2 regions of the Exiguobacterium sp. SH1S1 genome follow, and region 1 is predicted to be linked to the other one. Evidence: riboswitches for the same ligand, from Rfam matches in the RefSeq annotation. Region 1 holds a riboswitch; the other holds the start of a gene.
What was found. Region 1 has a riboswitch for FMN ahead of EVJ23_RS02365 (ECF transporter S component). Riboswitches for the same ligand answer to the same signal wherever they lie in the genome.
Positions count from the first base shown of each region.

Region 2: linked by a shared signal. The riboswitch ahead of ribD (bifunctional diaminohydroxyphosphoribosylaminopyrimidine deaminase/5-amino-6-(5-phosphoribosylamino)uracil reductase RibD) and the one ahead of EVJ23_RS02365 (ECF transporter S component) in region 1 are both predicted to bind FMN.

Region 1 is NZ_SJUZ01000001.1:458,557-464,191, forward strand. It holds gene EVJ23_RS02350 (NAD(P)/FAD-dependent oxidoreductase) at 1-948, shown strand, start outside; gene EVJ23_RS02355 (Rossmann-fold NAD(P)-binding domain-containing protein) at 989-1,843, opposite strand; gene EVJ23_RS02360 (HesB/IscA family protein) at 1,953-2,309, opposite strand; FMN riboswitch at 2,407-2,548, shown strand; gene EVJ23_RS02365 (ECF transporter S component) at 2,707-3,294, shown strand; gene EVJ23_RS02370 (NupC/NupG family nucleoside CNT transporter) at 3,406-4,617, opposite strand; gene EVJ23_RS02375 (YuzB family protein) at 4,817-5,053, opposite strand; gene EVJ23_RS02380 (NAD(P)/FAD-dependent oxidoreductase) at 5,150-5,635, shown strand, end outside.
Region 2 is NZ_SJUZ01000001.1:673,505-679,139, reverse strand. It holds gene EVJ23_RS03505 (GGDEF domain-containing protein) at 1-437, shown strand, start outside; gene EVJ23_RS03500 (homing endonuclease associated repeat-containing protein) at 482-1,123, opposite strand; gene EVJ23_RS03495 (undecaprenyl-diphosphate phosphatase) at 1,575-2,387, shown strand; FMN riboswitch at 2,479-2,621, shown strand; gene ribD (bifunctional diaminohydroxyphosphoribosylaminopyrimidine deaminase/5-amino-6-(5-phosphoribosylamino)uracil reductase RibD) at 2,772-3,854, shown strand; gene ribE (riboflavin synthase) at 3,835-4,476, shown strand; gene EVJ23_RS03480 (bifunctional 3,4-dihydroxy-2-butanone-4-phosphate synthase/GTP cyclohydrolase II) at 4,476-5,635, shown strand, end outside.

The DNA of each region.
Region 1 (5,635 bases):
GGTGGTGGTCCAATCGGACTGTTCACCGCATTTTATGCAGGTATGCGCCAACTCGATGCGACGTTGATCGAAAGCTTGCCGCAACTAGGCGGGCAATTATCGACGCTCTATCCAGAGAAATATATTTATGACATCGCCGGCTTCCCGAAAGTGAAGGCCCAAGATCTAGTCGACCAACTGAAAGCGCAAGCCGATCAGTTCGAACAAGATTATCGCCTTGGCGAGACGGTCGAAACGGTCGAGCGACTCGAAGACGGTACGTTCCACATCTCGACGAACAAGGACGAGTACCATACGAAAGCGATCATCATCACAGCCGGCAACGGCGCGTTCGCCGCACGTCCGCTCGGACTGGACGGTTGTGAAGATTATGCGAACCTTCATTATTTCGTCGACAGCATGGAGAAATTCCGCGACCGTCGCGTCATGATTGCCGGCGGCGGCGACTCGGCCGTTGACTGGGCACTCATGCTCGAAGGCATCGCCAAAGAAGTCCATATCGTCCACCGTCGTGACCGCTTCCGGGCTCACGAGCACACGGTCGAACAAATGAAGGCCTCGACGATCAACGTCTGGACGCCTTATAATATCGAATCGCTCTCAGGCGCGACGCATATCGAGTCGGTCGAACTGACGGACAAAGATGGCGAATCGAAGTTCGTCGACATCGACGACTTGATTTGTAACTATGGGTTCGTCTCATCGCTCGGCCCGATCAAAAACTGGGGCATGGAGTTTGAGAAAAACACGATCCGTGTCGACTCACGAATGGAGACAACAGTCGCAGGCATCTTCGCTTGCGGTGACATCGCCACGTACGAAGGCAAAGTGAAATTGATCGCGACCGGCTTCGGTGAAGCACCGATCGCCGTCAACCAAGTGAAACAGCTCGTCGACCCGACAGCGCGTCACCCACAACATTCAACCTCGGTATTTGCCGGGAAATAAAGACTGGCCTCTCATCTGCGAACGATGAGAGGCCATTTTTTCATTTGCGGATCGTTTGAATGATGACACGGTCAATCCAATCATCGAGTTGCGTGAACACGAAGCCAGCTTTTTTCGCCTCGGCGTTCGACATGTAGTAGTCGACGTCCGTATCGTACGGGGACGACTCCCCATCCTTAATGATTTGGACCGGTTTACCGATATGCTGTCCAATTCGTTCCATGAGCGCACCTAGCGAGATGAGGCCGTCGCTCGCGGCGTTGAACGGCCCCCTCACGTCGGCACGGCCGACCCATTCCAAGAAAGCCGCCGCCTCGAAACTCGAGATGAATCCCATCAACGCCTCCGGATGATGTAATACGATCGGTTCTTCGTTCCGAACCGCGTCGACATAAAATTTTAACCGGTCGGTGTAATCATCCGGCCCTAGGACGATCGGCAACCGCACCGTCGTGACCGGGAATGAGGCCCGATGGAAGAAGTACGATTCGGCCTCTCGTTTCCCTTGTCCGTAATCGTGTTCCGCGTCAAGGTGATATTCATGATGGAGCGGATTGAAGTCGCTCTCTTTTAAAGCTGCCTCTGGCGCATAGACGGACATCGTAGACGTGAGCACATATTTCCCGACCCGGTCCATGAAGGCGTCTGTCGCAATCTTCGCCTGATACGGATTGAAACAAATATTGTCGTAGACGAGGTCATACTCGTTACGTGCGAGGTCTTTCATCGTCGCGACCGACTGACGGTCGCCTTTAATGGAGCGGATCCCTTCCGCTTCCGGCACTTGCAGCTGTCCGCGCGTGACAATCGTCACGTCGTCCCCGGCTTCAGCGAGCCGCAGTGCGAGCCGTTTCCCAAAGTAACGTGAGCCACCAAAAATCAACACTTTTCTCATCACTCCTACCCCCTTCTCATCCTTCTTCCACCAATATTCCCGTTCATTTCCTCTCATTAACATACTCACCAAAAAAGGTTGCCGAACATGTCGGCAACCCGTCTATCGTTTAGCAATCCCCGGGCGTGCCGGCGTTCGCCGCCGTCCGGAAACTCGAGCCGCAACCGCACGTCGCGATCGCGTTCGGATTTTTGATCGTGAAGCCACCGCCGAGCATCGACTGCTTATAGTCGATTTCGAGCCCGTCGACGACACCGTGGTCAGCTTCGGCGACGATGACGCGGACGCCATGATGGTCGAACTGGACATCCTTGTCCGTCTTGTCTTCATCGAACCCCATCCCGTAGGATAAGCCGGTACACCCACCGCCTTGGACTTTAATGCGTAAGAATTGGGCTTCAGGGCGTTCGGTCTGTTTCATCATATCGATGACTTGTAGTGCGGCTGGCTCTGTTAAATGAATCATCTGAACTCCTCCTCATTTATCTTCACTTCAAGTCAACTGACTTGTGATTTTGTGAAATATCTTGTATAACTAAACTGTAACAAAAAAAATTAAATCGTTCCATCTTCGGGGCAGGGTGAAATTCCCGACCGGCGGTATTGAAGACAAGTTCTTCTCAGCCCGTGAGCGAGCAAGGCGTTGCTTGCTGATTTCGTGAGATTCGAAAGCCGACAGTAAAGTCTGGATGGGAGAAGATGGCGGCATCCGACCGATATCCGGATGTTTTCTTTGGCGTGGTTTAAACGTTGATGAGAACATCTATTTCGTATGCGCGTAAACTCTCCCGATTGTTCACACAATCGGGTTTTTCTATGCGACGGGTGCCATTCATCAAGGAGCGACAAAAGGAGAGATTTTGATGAAAACAACGCGCAACAAACGATTGACAACACTGGTGACGCTATCGATGCTCGGGGCGATTTCATTCGTCCTCATGCTCTTTAACTTCCCGCTGCCCTTCCTGCCACCCTTCCTGAAAGTGGACTTCAGTGACATCCCAGCGCTCGTCGCCGGTATCGTCTTCTCACCACTCGCAGGTGTCGTGGTCGTCGCTCTAAAAAACGTCCTCTACTATGTCTTTAACGGTGGCGGCGTCCCGGTCGGTGAAGTCGCGAACTTCTTTGCAGGTGTCGCATTCATGTATCCGGTCGCTTGGTTCTACCATAAACGTAAAACGAATAAAGCGCTCGCTTCAGGCCTCGTGGCAGGTACGATCACGATGGCGATCAGCTTGGCGATTTTGAACTACCTACTCATCTTACCAGCTTACGCGTTCTTCTTCGGAATGGCCGAGATGGCCGATCCAGCAGTCAAGACGAACCTCGTCCTGTACGGTATCTTACCGTTCAACTTGATTAAGGCATTATTGATCACCGCCTTGTTCGTCCCGCTCTTCCTGAAGTTGAAGCCGTGGATCGAACGTCAACAAATGCAACTGCAAGCTTAATACACAAGCACCCAAAGGAACTTCTCCCTTGGGTGCTTTTTTCGATGCGGATAGTTACATGAACGAACAAGAGCGCCCACCGGAGTGAGCGCTCTTGTTCGTGAATAACGATTAGAGAAGAAGACCAGCGAGAGTCGCTGACATCAAGTTCGCAAGCGTACCTGCGAGAATCGCGAGGACACCCATACGTGCGATGTCGTTACGACGGTTCGGAGCCATACCACCAAGACCACCGAGAAGGATGGCGAGTGATGAGATGTTGGCGAATCCACAGAGTGCGAACGCGATCATCGCTTCTGTACGAGCTGACAAATCACCTGAACCGATGATCGGTGCGAACTCAGAGAAGGCAACGAATTCGTTCAAGACGAGTTTTTGTCCAAGGAAGCTACCGAATTGTACGGCATCTGCCCATGGTACACCGATGACGAACGCGAGCGGTGCAAACACGTAACCAAGGATCAACTGAAGTGAGAGACCTTCTAGACCGAACCAGCCACCGATTCCACCGAGAAGCAAGTTGACGAGTGCGATCAATGAAACGAAGGCAAGAAGCATCGCACCGACGTTCAACGCGAGGAACAACCCGTCTGACGCACCGCGAGCGGCCGCATCGACGAAGTTTGCTGCTTTGTTCTCTTCATCTTCTGCAATCTCGATATCATCATCCGGAGTTTCTGTTTCCGGGACGATGATTTTCGCAAACATCAAACCAGCAGGCGCGGCCATGAAGCTCGCGGCGAGCAAGTACTCGAGCGGAACACCGAGCGCGGCGTATCCAGCAAGTACCGAACCGGCAACCGACGCAAGACCACCGACCATGACGGCAAACAATTCAGATTGTGTCATTGATGGGAGGTAAGGCTTGATGACGAGCGGTGCTTCCGTCTGACCGACGAAGATGTTCGCCGTCGCTGAGAGCGATTCTTTACGTGACGTACCGAGTGCTTTTGCAAGTGCCGTACCGAGGATACGGATGACCCATTGCATGACGCCGATGTAGTAAAGAAATGCAATTAACGAAGACATAAAGATGATGATCGGTAATACTTGGAACGCGAAGACGAAGTTGTCTCCCCCGACTGCCGTACCGAAGACGAAGCCGATTCCGGCGTTCGCCGTGTTCAAGACGTTTTGGACGCCTCCTGAGATAAATTCTAACGCCGAACGCCCTACCGATGTGAAGAGGACGAGGAATGCGAACGTAAACTGGATCGCGAAGGCGGCAAGAACTGTACGCCATTTGATGGCTTTACGGTTGGTCGAGAAGATGTAAGCGATTCCAATTAGTGCCAAAATACCAACCACGCTCATGATGTTCATTGGTGTTGTGCTCCTTTCATATTGAAAACCCGATGATTGTGTTATACCCGAATCAAGATGTGCCCTACCGTTTGAAACGCTTTCTTTTTATGTTGTTAAACGTCAGACAACCTACATTCGAACCTCTTAGAATATACCAAACCGTTTTAAAAAAAGCAACGGGTCAAAAAGAAAAAAGTTTGAGAAATCTCAAACTTTTTTACCAGGCCATCTCTTCGATTTTTTCATACACGTTCGTGACGAGTTGTTCCGGCGTCTCCCCGATCACGACTTCTCCGTCGACGAGACAGAACAAGTCGAGCGAGCAGACCCCACAGTAGCCGGTACAGCCATATTCGACGACGTCTAGGTCAGGATCGGACTCTAGTTTTGCCCGGGCGATCTGTGAACCCATCGCTAAGTTCGAGGCACAAAACTCGATGATCGGATTCATCATTTTTTTCACCGTCTTTCTTCCCCTATTGCGGGAAAATGGTTCTTCTACGAGGTATTATATCATGGTACAGTTAGAGAGTAACAAAGGGGGATTTTTATGCGCAAATTAGTCGTCTTAGGAGGCGGTTACGGGGGTATGCGTGTAATCGAACGCGTCCTCGGCCATCAGCTGAAGGACGTATCGATCACATTAATCGACCGTCTACCTTATCACGGATTAAAAACAGAGTATTATGCACTAGCCGCAGGAACGGTATCCGATCGTGACATCCGTGTCGATTTCCCGGAAGAAGTCGACTACATATACGGGCAAGTCACCGACATCGATACGACCGACAAGATGGTGTTGCTCGCAAGCGGGGAAAAAGTGCCGTACGACGACCTCGTCATCGGCTTAGGCTGCGAGGACAAATACCATAACGTGCCCGGCGCCGCCGAGTTCACGTATAGTATCCAAACGTTAGAAGAGTCACGCAAGACGCAACAAGCGATCAACGGCTTGTCGCCCGGTTCGATCGTCTCGATCGTCGGGGCCGGGCTATCCGGTGTCGAGCTCGCGAGCGAACTTCGCGAGAGCCGTCCC
Region 2 (5,635 bases), 210 kb from region 1:
ACGTCGCGTCGTATCCGTTGTCGGTCTTTTTGATCGACCTCGACCATTTTAAATCGATTAACGATACGTACGGCCATGCGTTCGGTGACGAAGTGTTGATTGAAGCGGGGGTCCTGTTCAACCGGCTCGTCCGGAGCAGTGACCTCGTCACGCGTTACGGCGGCGAAGAGTTCGTCTTCGTGTTCCCGAGGACGAACGAGGCGGCGGGGATTGTGACCGGTGAGAAGATTCGGCAAGCGCTCCGGTCACACCCGTTCGGGACAGAAGGGATCCGGGTCCAAGTGACGGCGAGCATCGGCATCGAGACGATTCATGAGTACGAAGAGCTCGATACGGTGTTGCGACATGCCGACCGGGCGATGTACGTCGGGGCGAAGTTTAACGGTCGCGACCGTGTCGCCCATTACCGGGACACGTCGACCGAACGAATTCAATGAAAAAAAGGAGGACCGTTAAACGGTTCTCCTTTTTGAATGAATGATTATGATTTCTGGCTGAACATGTCGGACTCGACCGCATGGATGGCAGCGGACCAAGACCCGTAACGATGCAAGATCGCTTTCGTAGATGGCTTGTTGTTGCGTTTCGCCCATTCTCGGTACGCCTCGAATGAAAGAGAGAAGCCCATCTCATGAATCGCTTCTCGAAGAGCGTTCGACAACTCTGACTTCGAGTAAGTCACGCTCGCCTCAAGCCCGGCTTCGGCGCAGGCGTCATGCCACGAACCGAACGTCTTGACGATGTGGTAATGGCTCGGTGCTTTCGGATGTAGTTTCCGCCATTCTTGATATTTCTTCAGCGTGATGATCGAACCCATGTCCCGTGAATAGAGGGCAAGCGTCTCGACGATATCATCGCGTGTATATTTTGGCATTTTATCGGGTAAATCAACGGCGATTTCCCCATGCCATTCATAGCCGGCGATGGCGAGTGCCTCGGCCCATGATCCGAACTGTCGAATGATCGATTCGGGAGACGGCCAGTTTTGCTCCATCGCGAAACGACGATAGACAGAGCGACGAGGACGTTCCTTTAATAAATCCCCGAGCAAACGAATACAGTGAATCATGCGTTGCTGTTCGGTTGATAAGTGATGAGTATTAGTGGATAGCGTTTGACTCAATGATGGTTCCTCCTTCCATGGACTCATATCTGAACCGACAATGATGACGAAAGTGCTTCTACAATCATACTATCGGATAGTTTTTACGATTTATAAGCGCTTTTGTAAGTTTTTTATGTTAAAAATGGGACGTGATAGGTCTAAAGTCGGATGAAAGATTGAAAAAAAAGGTAACAGGTATATTACAAATTTAATATTATATGGGTTCATTTGTAAACAAAAAGTTTTATTTTTGGTAATTTATATGAATTCCATACAAAAATGTACCCAGCTGGACAATGGGGTCATCACCGTTGTCCAGTTGAGTACACCTCTATAATAAATTTAATTTTCAGACTAATCAATAAAAGTTTTCAAAATATACGAATTTTTTTTTAAGGGTGGTCAATGAAACTGTGATTCTGCTAAAATAGCCGCATTGAGCGAATTTGAGAAAAGAGGATATTATGATATGACAATATGGTTATTTTACTTGCTGCTTGGTCTCGTCCAAGGGTTCACGGAGCCGATCCCGATTTCGTCGAGCGGTCATTTGGTCATCTTCCAAGAGCTATTCAATATCGAATTACCTGGGCTGTCGTTCGAGATTTTCGTCAACTTTGCGTCGCTCCTCGCCGTCTTGACGATTTATCGCCAAGATGTCGTCCGCCTCGTCGTCAGTCTGTGGACGTTCTTATTTAAGAAAGACCGCAGCGAGGATACGATGATCGACGTCAAGTTCATCGGTCTCTTGCTCGTCGCGACCGTACCGGCCGGCGTGCTCGGCGTGTTATTCGGAGATTGGATCGGTGAGACGCTCAGCGGCGTCGCGACGGTCGGCTACACATTGATTTTGACCGGGGTCGCACTTTGGTTCATCCGCAACATGCGCGGGAATAAAGGTGACGGCGGTATCACGTTACGTGACGCCATCTTGATCGGTCTCGCCCAAGCGGTCGCGCTTATCCCCGGGATCAGCCGCTCGGGTGCCACGATCGTCATGGCGATGTTGCTCGGCATTAAACAAGAGTCGGCGCTCCGGTTCTCGTTCTTCTTGTTCATCCCGGTCAGTCTCGGGACGATGATTTTGGACGGCCCGGCACTCTTCACCGACCCAGCGACGCGTGATCTGTTCGGTCCGCTCGTCTTGGCGTTCATCGCCTCGTACGCGCTGACGGCCATCTCGCTCAAATGGTTCCAGCACATCATGGCGAAGGGTGAGCTCAAGTACTTCTCGTTCTATTGCTGGATCGTCGGTTTGCTCGTCGTCTTGTTCTTGGCTTGATTGGAAGCGCTGCTCATCGGAGTGGCGCTTTTTTGCACTTTTATTTTTGCCTTCGATTCTTTTTTGCGATAAAGTAAATGCGTACAAACAAATATTCCTTCGGGGTCGGGTGCAATTCCCAACCGGCGGTGATGGGCGCGAGCCCTAAGTCCGTGACCCGGGCGCACGTGTGCGAACGGTGGATCTAGTGTGACTCTAGAGCCGACAGTATAGTCTGGATGGGAGAAGGAAAAAAGACAGGTCCTCGTGACCTGTGCTTCGTCGTACGTTTTTCTGTAAAGAAAACGCTTATTTGGCCTGCCAAATGACGACTGAGACCTCCCGCCGAGACCCTAAGGACATCCTTAGGGTCTTTTTGTTTGTACGAAACAAGGAGGGAGAACGATGCAACAGTACATGCAACAAGCAATCCAATTGGCCAAGTCCGCTGCCGGACAGACCGGTGTGAATCCGCTCGTCGGGGCCGTCGTCGTCAAAGACGGTCGCGTCGTCGGATTCGGTGCCCATTTGAAGGCCGGTGAACCGCACGCCGAAGTACACGCCATTCGCATGGCCGGTGCGTCCGCATACGGTGCGACGATTTACGTCACGCTCGAGCCGTGCTCGCACTACGGGAAAACGCCGCCATGTGCCGACTTGATCGTCGAGTCGGGCATCAAGTGCGCCGTCATCGCGATGAAAGATCCGAACCCGCTCGTCGCAGGGAAAGGTGTCGCCCGTTTGAAGGCGGCGGGGATCGACGTCGAAGTCGGTCTGCTCGAAGACGAGGCCCGTGCGCTCAATCCGGCGTTCCTACGTTCGCTTGAGACGAAACGGCCGTACGTCGTATTGAAGACGGCGACGAGCCTAGACGGGAAAGTCGCGCTCGACACGGGTGAGAGCCAGTGGGTGACCGGGACTGAAGCGAGACGTGACGTCCACGAACTACGGGCGACGGTCGATGCCGTCTTGACTGGAATCGGGACCGTGCTCGCCGACGACCCTGCCTTGACCGTCCGGCTCGACACGCCGACACGTCAGCCGCTTCGGGTCATCCTCGACCGCGAGCTCCGCTTACCGCTCTCGAGTCAGCTCGTCCGGAGCGCGAAAGATGTGCCGGTGCTCGTCTATACGCTGTCCGATGATGAAGTGAAACGGACCGAGCTCGCGCGAAACGGTGTCGAGCTTGCCGACTATTCGACACTCGACAACGTCCTTCGTGACTTGCATAGTCGCGGCGTCGGCCGTTTGCTCATCGAGGCGGGACCGACGCTCGTGACGTCACTCTTTGACGGACGATACGTCGACGAATGGGTCATGTATCAGTCACCGCGCGTGTTCGGTGGGAACCGAGGCGTCTATCGCTCGAGCCAAGCCGGGCCGTTAGATGCGATCGAGCGCTTCGCGATCGGCTCGGTCGAAACTGTCGGTACCGATATCAAGCTCGTCATGAGAAAGGGGGAGTCCGATGTTCACGGGAATCGTTGAAGAAATCGGCAGTGTGAAAGCAGTGAAGCGGAACGGGCCGTCGCTACGGCTCACGCTCGCGGGCAAGATCGTGTTAGAAGACGTGAAGCTCGGCGACAGCATCTCGGTGAACGGGATTTGCCTGACCGTGACGGCGTTTGATCAAACGAGTTTTGCCGTCGACGTCATGCCGGAGACGCTCAAAGCATCAAGTCTAGATGGGGTCCGCCCTGGAACGGACGTCAACCTCGAGCGGGCGATGCCGGCGAACGGTCGCTTCGGCGGTCACTTCGTCTCGGGACACGTCGACGGGGTCGGTCGCATCGTCAAGAAGCGTCCGCTCGCGAACGCGGTCTACATCGATATTAGTTGCGAGCCGTCGCTACTCCGTTTCATCGTCCCTAAAGGTTCGATCTCGGTCGACGGGACGAGCTTGACGGTGTATGAGGTCACTGAACGCGGCTTCACGCTGTCGCTCATCCCGCACACGTACAGTGAGACGGTGCTCGGGATGAAGCAGGCAGGGGATAAGGTCAATTTGGAATGCGATATGTTGGCTAAATATATGGAAAAGCTAGTGAATCAAAAGGACATGACGCTCGAATCACTTGCGTCGATGGGATACGGAAAGGCGGGATGGTGATGTTTCACACAATCGAACAAGCAATCGAAGATTTGAAGATGGGGCGTCCGATCATCGTCGTCGATGACGAGGACCGGGAGAACGAAGGTGATTTCGTCGTCCTCGCCGATAAGATGACGGCCGAGACGATGAACTTCCTCATCACGGAAGGGAAAGGGCTCGTCTGTGCCGCCCTGGCGGAAGAAGTCGCCGTCCGGCTCGACTTGTCGCCGATGGTCGACAACAGCACCGATCCGCACGGGACGGCGTTCACCGTCAGTGTCGATCATGTCGACTCGACGACGGGCATCTCGGCGAGCGAACGGGCCCACACGGTCCGCGAGCTGGCCAATGCAAACGCGCGTCCGGCCGATTTTCAACGGCCGGGACACATCTTCCCGCTCATCGCGAAAAAAGGTGGCGTCTCGGTGCGGCGCGGCCACACCGAAGCGTCGGTCGATTTGGCCCGACTGTCAGGGAGTGAGCCGGTCGCCGTCATTTGCGAAATCATCCGTGAAGACGGCGAGATGGCTCGAGTACCGGACCTGGTCCACGTCGCGGAACGGCACGATTTGAAATTTATCACGATCGAGGAGCTCGTCCGCTATATGGAGACGGACCTCGTCGAACGAGAGGCGGACGTCAATCTCCCCTCGGCTAAGGGTGAGTTTCGCCTGATCGGTTATCGAAACGTCCTTGACCGCGAAGAGCACGTCGCGCTCATCAAAGGCGAACTTGAACATGCACCGCTCGTCCGCATCCATTCGGAATGTCTGACCGGTGACGTGTTCGGCTCTTACCGCTGCGATTGCGGTCCGCAACTTGATGCGTCACTCGCTAAAATTGAAGAAGAGGGCGGCGTCGTGCTCTACATGCGTCAAGAAGGGCGCGGCATCGGTTTACTGAATAAATTGAAGGCGTATGAACTGCAGGAGCAAGGGCTCGACACGGTCGAGGCGAACGTCGCGCTCGGGTTGCATACCGACTTGCGTGACTACCGGGTGAGCGCGGGCATGTTGCGTGACCTCGGCGTCACGAACGTGCGGCTCATGACGAACAACCCAGAGAAAGTCGACGCCTTGGAGGCGTGCGGCATCACCGTCGTCGAACGCGTCCCGATCATCGTCGGGGAGCACGCCGAGAATGAACGCTATCGCTTGACGAAACAACAAAAAATGAA